One region of the Arthrobacter sp. NPDC080086 genome, then DNA from elsewhere that is predicted to be linked to it. Evidence: riboswitches for the same ligand, from Rfam matches in the RefSeq annotation. Region 1 holds a riboswitch; the other holds the start of a gene.
What was found. A riboswitch is a leader RNA that binds a small molecule or an ion and turns the genes downstream of it on or off. The one in region 1 is predicted to bind glycine.
Positions count from the first base shown of each region.

Region 2: linked by a shared signal. The riboswitch ahead of gcvP (aminomethyl-transferring glycine dehydrogenase) and the one ahead of gcvT (glycine cleavage system aminomethyltransferase GcvT) in region 1 are both predicted to bind glycine.

Region 1 covers NZ_JBFBKP010000002.1:41,977-46,647, reverse strand. The annotation lists gene AB0305_RS01360 (ESPR-type extended signal peptide-containing protein) at 1-1,448, shown strand, start outside; gene AB0305_RS01355 (hypothetical protein) at 1,679-2,005, shown strand; glycine riboswitch at 2,172-2,269, shown strand; glycine riboswitch at 2,283-2,413, shown strand; gene gcvT (glycine cleavage system aminomethyltransferase GcvT) at 2,540-3,667, shown strand; gene gcvH (glycine cleavage system protein GcvH) at 3,709-4,089, shown strand; gene gcvP (aminomethyl-transferring glycine dehydrogenase) at 4,162-4,671, shown strand, end outside.
Region 2 covers NZ_JBFBKP010000024.1:4,151-8,821, forward strand. The annotation lists gene AB0305_RS10385 (MFS transporter) at 1-708, opposite strand, end outside; gene AB0305_RS10390 (TetR/AcrR family transcriptional regulator) at 776-1,315, shown strand; glycine riboswitch at 1,757-1,854, shown strand; gene gcvP (aminomethyl-transferring glycine dehydrogenase) at 2,024-4,671, shown strand, end outside.

The DNA of each region.
Region 1 (4,671 bases):
ACCCGACCACAGGCGACAAGCTGAACTCCGTCACGCTCGACAGCGGCACCAGCACGACGGGTGTCGCTATCCATAACGTCGCCAACGGCGATGTGGTTAAGGACAGCAAGGACGCCGTCAACGGTGGCCAACTGTTCGACGTCAAGAGCACGGCTGAGCAGGCTGCAAAGGCTGCCGCCAACTCTGTTCAGTACGACACCGACCCGACCACGGGCGACAAGCTGAACTCCGTCACACTCGACAGCGGCACCAGCACGACGGGTGTCGCCATCCATAACGTCGCCAATGGCGATGTGGCCAAGGACAGCAAGGACGCCGTCAACGGTGGTCAACTGTTCGACGTCAAGAGCACGGCTGAGCAGGCTGCAAAGGCTGCCGCCAATTCTGTTCAGTACGACGCAGCCGGTGACACTATCACGCTCAAGAATCCGACTGGTGGCACTGGCCCAGTGCAGATCAAGAACGTGAAAGCGGGTACGGATGACACCGACGCCGTAAACTTCAAGCAGCTTAAAGACGCAGGCCTAGTGGGCAATGATGGCAAGCTGGCCAACGCCGTGACATACGACAGCGATAAGAAAGACAGCGTCACGCTGGGTGGCCTGAAGGACGACGGCACGGGCACCATGGTTCCTGCAACGGCGCCGGTCAAGCTGTCGAACATCGCCAATGGCGTGAATGCCAACGATGCCGTCAACTTCAGCCAGCTCAATGGCGTTGGCAGCGCACTGGGCGGTGGCGCTTCCTTCAACAACGGCGTGTGGACAGGCCCAACGTATTCGTTCCAAAACGGGGACAAGTACCATGATGTCGGCGGTGCACTCGACAACCTGGACAAGCGCGTTTTCAGCCTGGAAGGCGGCTCGACGGGCGGCGGCCAAGACAACCCCCGATTTGTCGGCAGCGGCGGCGGCGAAATCCGTGGCCCGAAAGAGGAGGCGCAGGCTACCGGCAACTACGCGACGGCAGCAGGTGCCAACGCGGTGGCGTCGGCGGCGAACAGCGTCGCCCTGGGCGCCAACTCGGTCGCAGACCGCGAGAACACCGTGTCCGTGGGTTCTGTCGGTAACGAACGCATCATCACCAATGTGAAGGCCGGCGTGAACGATACCGATGCAGTCAACTACGGCCAGTTCAAGGACGTCAAGGCGCAAGCTGACGCCACCCAACAAGCCGTGGGCAATTTGCAGAGCCAGGTCAACCAGATCGACGGCAAGGTCAACCGCGTGGGCGCCATGAACGCTGCAATGTCGACCATGGTGGCCAGCGCGGCCGGTCTGCAGACCGACAACCGCATGGCGATCGGCACGGGTCTGTATCGCGGTGAAACGGCACTGGCGATCGGCTACCAGCGCAAGATCGGCTCGCGCGCCACGGTAACGATCGGCGGCTCCACCGCTGGCGGCAAGGAGTACAACGTGGGCGTGGGCGCTGGTTTCGGCTGGTAACCCAACGGCGTTGATTGTTTGAAGTTTGCGGACGCGTACCTCACGGGCGCGTCCGTTTTTGTTTGCGCGCCGACTTGCACGTCGCACGCAATCGTTTGTGCCCCTCGCTTTCTCCGTTGGCGTTACACGGCTTACGCGCTGTTACACGACCGCAGTCAGCTTTGCGCCGGAACGCTTCGTTATAGACAGGACAGCGGCTGAATCGGTCAGCCGCCCACCGGAGGAAAACCATGAACCGCATCGTCAAAGTCCTGGCTGTCACTGCCGTCGCCCTGTCCGCCACCACTGGCGCCTTCGCACAAACGCAATGGCAGAAAGATCACCCGCGCCGCGCCGAGGTCAACCACCGCTTGGCCAACCAGAACAAGCGCATCCATAACGAGGTGAAGGAAGGCGAAATCACCAAGAGCCAAGCCAAGGCGCTGCACAAGGAGGATCGCCAGATCCGTCAGGAAGAGCGCGACATGGCCGCCCAGAACGGGGGCCACATCACCAAGCAGGAACAACGCACGCTGAACCAGCAGGAAAACCAGGTGAGCCGCCAGATCGGCAAGTGAGCGGCAACTGAGCCGCGTTTCCGACGACCCGCGATCGGCCGCACCTCGGGCTGGGCGATATCGACACGCCGCGCGAGGTGCGGCCAGTTTTTTGGACAGCGTGACCGCCAAAAAACGCCGCCGATTTGTCCTGATTGACAATCCCAGCCCCCTTCCGTACATTCCGCGCATCCATCCGGGAGAGCGCGCCAGCCACATCAGGTCTGTCGCCGCCGAAGGGGTAGCACCCGAAAACTCTCAGGCATCCAGGACCGGGTGGATCGGCCAGACATGCGTCTGACCGCACTCTGGAGAGCTGGCGCTGCACGACCACTGCAGGCGCCCACCGAAGGGGCTCACGAACCGGCGCGCACCGCTATGCGTACCGCGCTTCGCAATCTCTCAGGTACCAAGGACAGAGGGGCCATCTGCGCGGCTTGCATCTTCATGGCGTCACCATGAGGCATCAGGCTGCGCAGGTGGCCTTTTTGCTTTTCTGGTCCCGAATAACGCGCCACGCCGAGGCCACCGGCGGCGCCCAAGCCGAGAGATTCCATGACGCTCCAACACACGCCGCTCAATGCCATCCACCGCTCGCTGGGCGCCCGCATGGTCGACTTTGGCGGCTGGGACATGCCCGTCAACTATGGCTCCCAGATCGAAGAACACCATGCTGTGCGGCAAGACGCCGGTATCTTCGACGTCTCGCACATGTGCGTGGTCGACCTCACCGGCGCGCGCGTGCGCGACTTCCTGCGTGGGCTGCTCGCCAACAACGTCGACAAGCTGCAAACCCCGGGCAAGGCGCTCTACAGCTGCATGCTCAACCCCAAGGGCGGCGTGATCGACGATCTGATCGTCTACTTCTTCCGTGAAGACTGGTTCCGCCTGGTCGTGAACGCCGGCACCGCACCGACTGATCTCGAATGGATCGTCGCGCAGAACGAAGCCGCCGGCACAGGCGTGACCATCACCCCGCGCCGCTCCGATAACAACGCCGGCGCCGAGCCGCTGGGCATCCTCGCGGTGCAGGGCCCGAACGCGCGCGCCAAGACCTATGCCGCGCTGCCCGGCACGCAGGCCGTGGGCGAGGCGCTCAAGCCATTCAACGCGGGCTTTGTCACCGTCGACGGCGTGGGCGAAATCATGGTCGCGCGCACCGGCTACACCGGTGAAGACGGCTTTGAGCTGGTCGTGCCCGCCGCGCAGATCGCCGGCGTATGGGAGCGCCTGCTGCAGGCCGGCGTGCGCCCGGCAGGCCTCGGCGCACGCGACACGCTGCGTCTGGAAGCCGGCATGAACCTCTATGGCCAGGACATGGATGAGCACGTCTCGCCGCTCGACGCCGGCCTCGCCTGGACGGTCGATTTGCAAAGCGAGCGCGACTTCATCGGCAAGGCTGCGCTGCAAGCCGGCGGCCAGCGCGACCAGTTCGTCGGCCTGATCCTGCGTGACAAGGGCGGCGTACTGCGCGCCCACCAGAAAGTCATCACCCCCGCCGGTGACGGCGAGATCACCAGCGGCACCTTCAGCCCGAGCCTGTCGCTCTCCATCGCGTTGGCGCGCTTGCCCAAGGATGTCGCCATCGGCACCGACGTGCAGGTCGAGATCCGCGACCGCAAGTTGACCGCGACTGTGGTTAAACTGCCGTTCGTGCGCAATGGCAAGGCGCTGGTCAGCTGAACCCGAATTCCCATCATTCCAATCTTCCGGAGAAACCTTTCATGAGCAACGTCCCCGCCGATCTGAAGTACACCGAACACGACGAGTGGATCCGCGTTGAAGCCGACGGCACGCTGACCATCGGCATCACCGATTACGCGCAAGATGCGTTGGGCGACATCGTGTTCCTCGAGTTGCCGGACGCTGGCCGCACCGTCGCCAGGGACGAAGCGATTGCCGTGGTGGAATCGGTCAAGGCGGCTTCCGACATCTACGCGCCGGTGTCGGGCGAAATCGTCGCCAAGAATGAGGATGCTGTCGACGCGCCGGAGTCGGTCAACGCTGGTGCTTACGACGCGTGGCTGTTCAAGATCAAGCCGGCCAACGCCGACGACGTGAACGCCCTGATGTCGGCTGCGCAGTACGAAGCCAAGATCGGCTAAGCCGGTCCCCAAGCCGATGCGCGCTCAGACCTGCGCCGTGTCGGCTTTTTGCCTGAATTTCGAGCCCTTGCCATGAACGCTCCGCACCCCGCTTCCTCGGCGCTTGCTGCCGAACGCCCCACCCTGGCTGACCTGGAGGCGCGCGACGCCTTCGCACATCGCCACATCGGCCCGTCGGCCGACGAGCAAGCGCAGATGCTTGCCGCGCTCGGCTACGACAGCCGCGCCGCGCTGATCGACGCCGTGATCCCGCCCGCCATTCGTCGCCAAGACGGCATGCCGCTGGGCGAATTCACGCAACCGCTGACTGAAGAAGCGGCGCTGGCCAAGCTGCGCGGCATCGCCGGGCAGAACCGCGTGGTCAAGAGCCTGATCGGCCAGGGCTATTACGGCACGCACACGCCGGGCGTGATCCTGCGCAACATCCTTGAGAACCCGGCTTGGTACACGGCCTACACGCCGTATCAGCCCGAAATCTCGCAGGGCCGCCTGGAGGCGATGCTGAACTTCCAGCAGATGGTGATCGACCTCACGGCGATGGACATCGCCAACGCGTCGATGCTGGACGAAGCCACCGCCGCT
Region 2 (4,671 bases), on a different contig from region 1:
ACCCTCCACGGCCAGCATCTTGATGCCGTAGACGGTCGGCGCCATGGCCAGCATGGACAGCGCGATGCTGGGCAGATCCACCGGCCCGGGGTTCGGGTCCCGGGATTCGGGGATGAAGGAGGGCCCGAGCAGCAGCAAGGGCACGATGATGGGAACCGCCATCAGCAATACCGCGCCCCACCAGAGGTGCTCCACCAGCCAGCCGCCCAGCACCGGACCCAGGGCCGCGCCGCCGGAGAAGCCCGCTGCCCAGATGGCCACCGCCAGGCGACGCCGGTTCGGTTCCGGGAAGATGTTCCGGATCAGCGACAGCGTGGAGGGCATCAGCATGGCCCCGAAGAACCCCAGAGCCGCACGGCCGGCCACCAGCCACTCGGGGCCGGGGGCGAATGCCGTCGCGGCGGACACTGCCGCGAAGCCGGCTGCGCCGGTGAAAAGCAGCCGCCGGCGGCCGATCCGGTCCCCGAGGCTGCCCATCGCAACCAGCAGGCCTGCGAGCACCAGCGGGTACACATCGACCATCCAGAGCAGCTGGACGCCGGTGGCATTCAGGTCCCGGGCGATCGCGGGCAGGGCAAAGGTCAGTGCGGTGTTGTCGACCGCCACCAGGAGGACCGGGAACATCAGCAGCGACAACGCCAGCCAGTCCCGCCACGGCGCCCGGGAGCGCGTCGCGGGATGCCCGGCATCAGGAAGCAAGGTCTTCATCCGAATAACTGTACCGTCTGGACGGTATAGTTAAGAAATCCGGCGCCCACCGGGCATGATGGGAGCCATGCCCAGGAAACCCGTCGCCCGCGAGGCCGTCCTCGACGCCTTCGAATCTTTGCTCATTGCCGAGGGGGAGCGGGCCGCCACCCTCGACGCGGTGGCAAAGCGGGCCGGGGTCTCCAAGGGCGGCTTGCTGTACCACTTCCCGAACAAGGAGGCCATGATCGCGGTCCTCCTGGAACGGCTGGACCGGCTGCTGGCCGAGGACCTGGCCGCCATGGCCGCGGCGCCGGAGGGCGCCGCCGCCTACTTCATTAGGTCTTCGGTCTGGGCTGATACCGCCCTGGACCGGGTCTTCGTCGCGGCCACCCGGCTCGCCGAGGTGGCGCACGCCGAGACCCTGCGCCGCATGGCCGGTGTGCAGGCCAGTTGGCTGGAACTGCTCGCCGCCGACGTCGGGCCCGGAATGGCCAAGGCTGTGCTCTACATGGGGGACGGGCTGTATTTCAACGCCATGCTGGCCCGCAGTGCGGGTGCCACGCCGCTGGCGGTGGACGACGACGTCGAGAGCCTCCTCGCCGCCGTCGACCGCCTCCGCCCCTAAGGACGCTCCCTCACGTCCGGCACCTCTCCAGTGGACGATCCCTCACGTCCGGCGTCACTCAACGGGACGCTCCCTCACGTCCGGCGGCACTCCAGCGGATGCTCTCTCACGTCCGGCGTCACTCCAGCGGACGCTCCCTCAGATTTGGTGCTTCTCCGGCGGTCGCTCCCTCACGTCCGGCGTCACTCCGGCCGACGCTCCCTCACGTCCGGCGTTCATTTGAGGGACGCACCCGCAAGTCGGGTGAGCGGGCTTTCTGGAATTAACCTCCGAACCTGAGGGAGCGTCGTGGAAATGTAAGCCGGAGGTGAGGGAGGGTCGCGGGAAACCGCGCCGAAAGTGAGGGAGCGTCGGGCGGGGAGAAATGAAGTTTGCGGAGGCGGGCTCCGGCGTAGGACAATGAATGCTGTGACCATGGTCACGAGCAACTGAATATGCCTTTGATCTGCGGCGGGAGAGTCCTGCCAGTAGTACACGCAGGCGCCGTAGGAGCAAATCCTCCCCAGGAATCTCTCAGGCCCATGTACCGCCGCGGCGAGGCCACTCTGGAAAGCAGCGCGCCACAAGTCCCCCGGGATGCCGCGCTCACCGACGGTGCAAGCGGGACCCCGCCAAGGGTCCCGCGGAAACTCTCAGGTCCAATACAGAGCGGGGAGGAACCCGAATCACTGCGGCGTACCCTGCGCCGCCTTAGTTATGGAGTTCCTTGTGACCGTTACCTCAGCCTCCACGTCCTTCGTCGACAGGCATATCGGCGCCCGCCGCCAGGCCGACGTCGAGACCATGCTCAAGGCCGTCGGCTACGACACCGTTGACGCGCTCGTTGACACCGCCGTTCCCAAGGACATCCGTCAGGACTCCGGCCTGGCACTGACCGCCGCGCTGAGCGAGGTGGAGGTCCTGGCCGAGCTGCGCAAGCTCGCCGCCAAGAATAAGACCGCCGTGCAGATGATCGGCCAGGGCTACTACGACACCGTCACCCCGGCCGTCATCCGCCGCAACATCCTCGAAGCCCCGGCCTGGTACACCGCCTACACCCCGTACCAGCCCGAGATCTCCCAGGGCCGGCTCGAGGCCCTGCTGAACTTCCAGACCATGGTCCAGGACCTGGTGGGCCTGCCGATCGCCAACGCCTCGCTGCTGGACGAAGCAACCGCCGTCGCCGAGGCCGTGCTGATGATGCGCCGGGCCAACAAAAATAAGGACGCCCGCGACGGCAAGACCGTCATGGACGCCGACTGCCTGCCCCAGACCATCGCGATCGTCAAGGGCCGCGCCGAGGCCCTCGGCTTCGAGGTTGAGGTCGCCGACCTGTCCAAGGGTCTCCCGGAGGGTGCCATCAACGGCATCGTGCTGCAGCAGCCCGGCGCCTCCGGCCGCGTCCTCGACCACTCCGCCGTGATCGCCGAGGCCAAGGAACGCGGCGCGCTCGTCACCGTCGCCGCTGACCTGCTGTCCCTGACCCTGATCACCCCTCCCGGCGAGCAGGGCGCGGACATCGCCGTCGGCTCCGCCCAGCGCTTCGGCGTACCGCTGTTCTTCGGCGGCCCGCACGCGGCCTACATGGCAGTCCAGAAGGGCCTGGAGCGCTCCATGCCCGGCCGCCTGGTAGGCGTCTCCAAGGACTCCGCCGGCATCCCCGCCTACCGCCTGGCCCTGCAGACCCGCGAACAGCACATCCGCCGCGAGAAGGCCACCTCCAACATCTGCACCGCGCAGGCGCTGCTGGCCATCGTCGCCTCGTTCTACGCCGTCTACCACGGCCCCGACGGGCTCAAGGCCATCGCCGAGACCGTCCACGGCCACGCCCGGACCATCGCCGCATCGCTGAAGGCCGCCGGCCTGGACGTGCTGCAGACCTCGTTCTTCGACACCGTCACCGTCTCGGTGCCGGGGAAGGCCGCCGAGATCATCGCCGCCGCCGACGCCAAGGGCATCAACCTGCGTTCCATCGACGCCGATACTGTCGGCATCTCCGCCGATGAGGCCACGACGACGGCGATCGTCGCCGACGTCGTCGCCGCCTTCGGCGCGAGCGTGGCCGACCCTGCCTCAGGCACGGATACTGCCTTCGCCCTGGACTCCGCCGTCGAACGCAGCTCCGACTACCTCCAGCACCCGGTCTTCAACACCCACCGCTCCGAGACCCAGCTGCTGCGCTACATCCGCCGTCTCTCGGACCGCGACCTGGCCCTGGACCGCACCATGATCCCGCTGGGCTCCTGCACCATGAAGCTGAACGCCACGGCCGAGATGGAAGCCATCTCCTGGCCGGAATTCGCCTCCATCCACCCGTTCGCCCCGGAATCCCAGACCGCCGGCTGGCGCGAACTGATCGATGACCTCGAAGCGCAGCTGACCGAGATCACCGGCTACGACCAGGTCTCCATCCAGCCGAACGCCGGATCCCAGGGCGAGCTCGCCGGCCTGCTGGCCATCCGCGGCTACCACCTCTCCCGCGGCGACGAGCAGCGCAACGTCTGCCTCATCCCGGCCTCCGCGCACGGCACCAACGCCGCCTCCGCGGTGCTCGCCGGCATGAAGGTCATCGTCGTCGCCACCGACTCCGACGGCACCATCGACCACGCCGACCTGCAGGCCAAGATCGAGCAGCACAAGGACGCCCTGTCCTGCATCATGATCACCTACCCGTCCACGCACGGGGTGTACGACGCCGACGTCCGCGAGGTCTGCGACGCGATCCACGCCGCCGGCGGGCAGGTCTACATCGACGGCGCCAACCTCAACGCCCTCGTCGGCCTCGCCCAGCCGGGCCAGTTCGGCGGGGACGTCTCGCACCTGAACCTGCACAAGACCTTCTGCATCCCGCACGGCGGCGGCGGACCCGGCGTCGGCCCGGTCGCCGCCAAGGCCCACCTGGCACCGTTCATGCCCGGCAACGCGGCGGATCCGGCCAACGGCGCTGACAACACCCCGATCTCCGCCTCCCGCTACGGCTCCGCCGGCGTCCTGCCCATCTCCTGGGCCTACGTGAAGCTCATGGGCGGCGAGGGCCTGACCGAGGCCACGAAGTCGGCGCTGCTCGCGGCCAACTACATCGCGGCCCGCCTGAACGACTCCTTCCCGGTGCTCTACACCGGCGAGGGCGGCCTGGTGGCGCACGAGTGCATCCTGGACCTGCGCGAACTCACCGCCAAGACCGGCGTCACCGCCGAGGACGTCGCCAAGCGCCTGATCGACTACGGCTTCCACGCCCCCACCCTGGCGTTCCCCGTGGCCGGCACCCTGATGGTCGAACCCACCGAATCCGAGGATCTCGGCGAGATCGACCGGTTCATCACCGCGATGATCGCGATCCGCGCCGAGATCGACCAGGTCGCCCACGGCGACTTCAC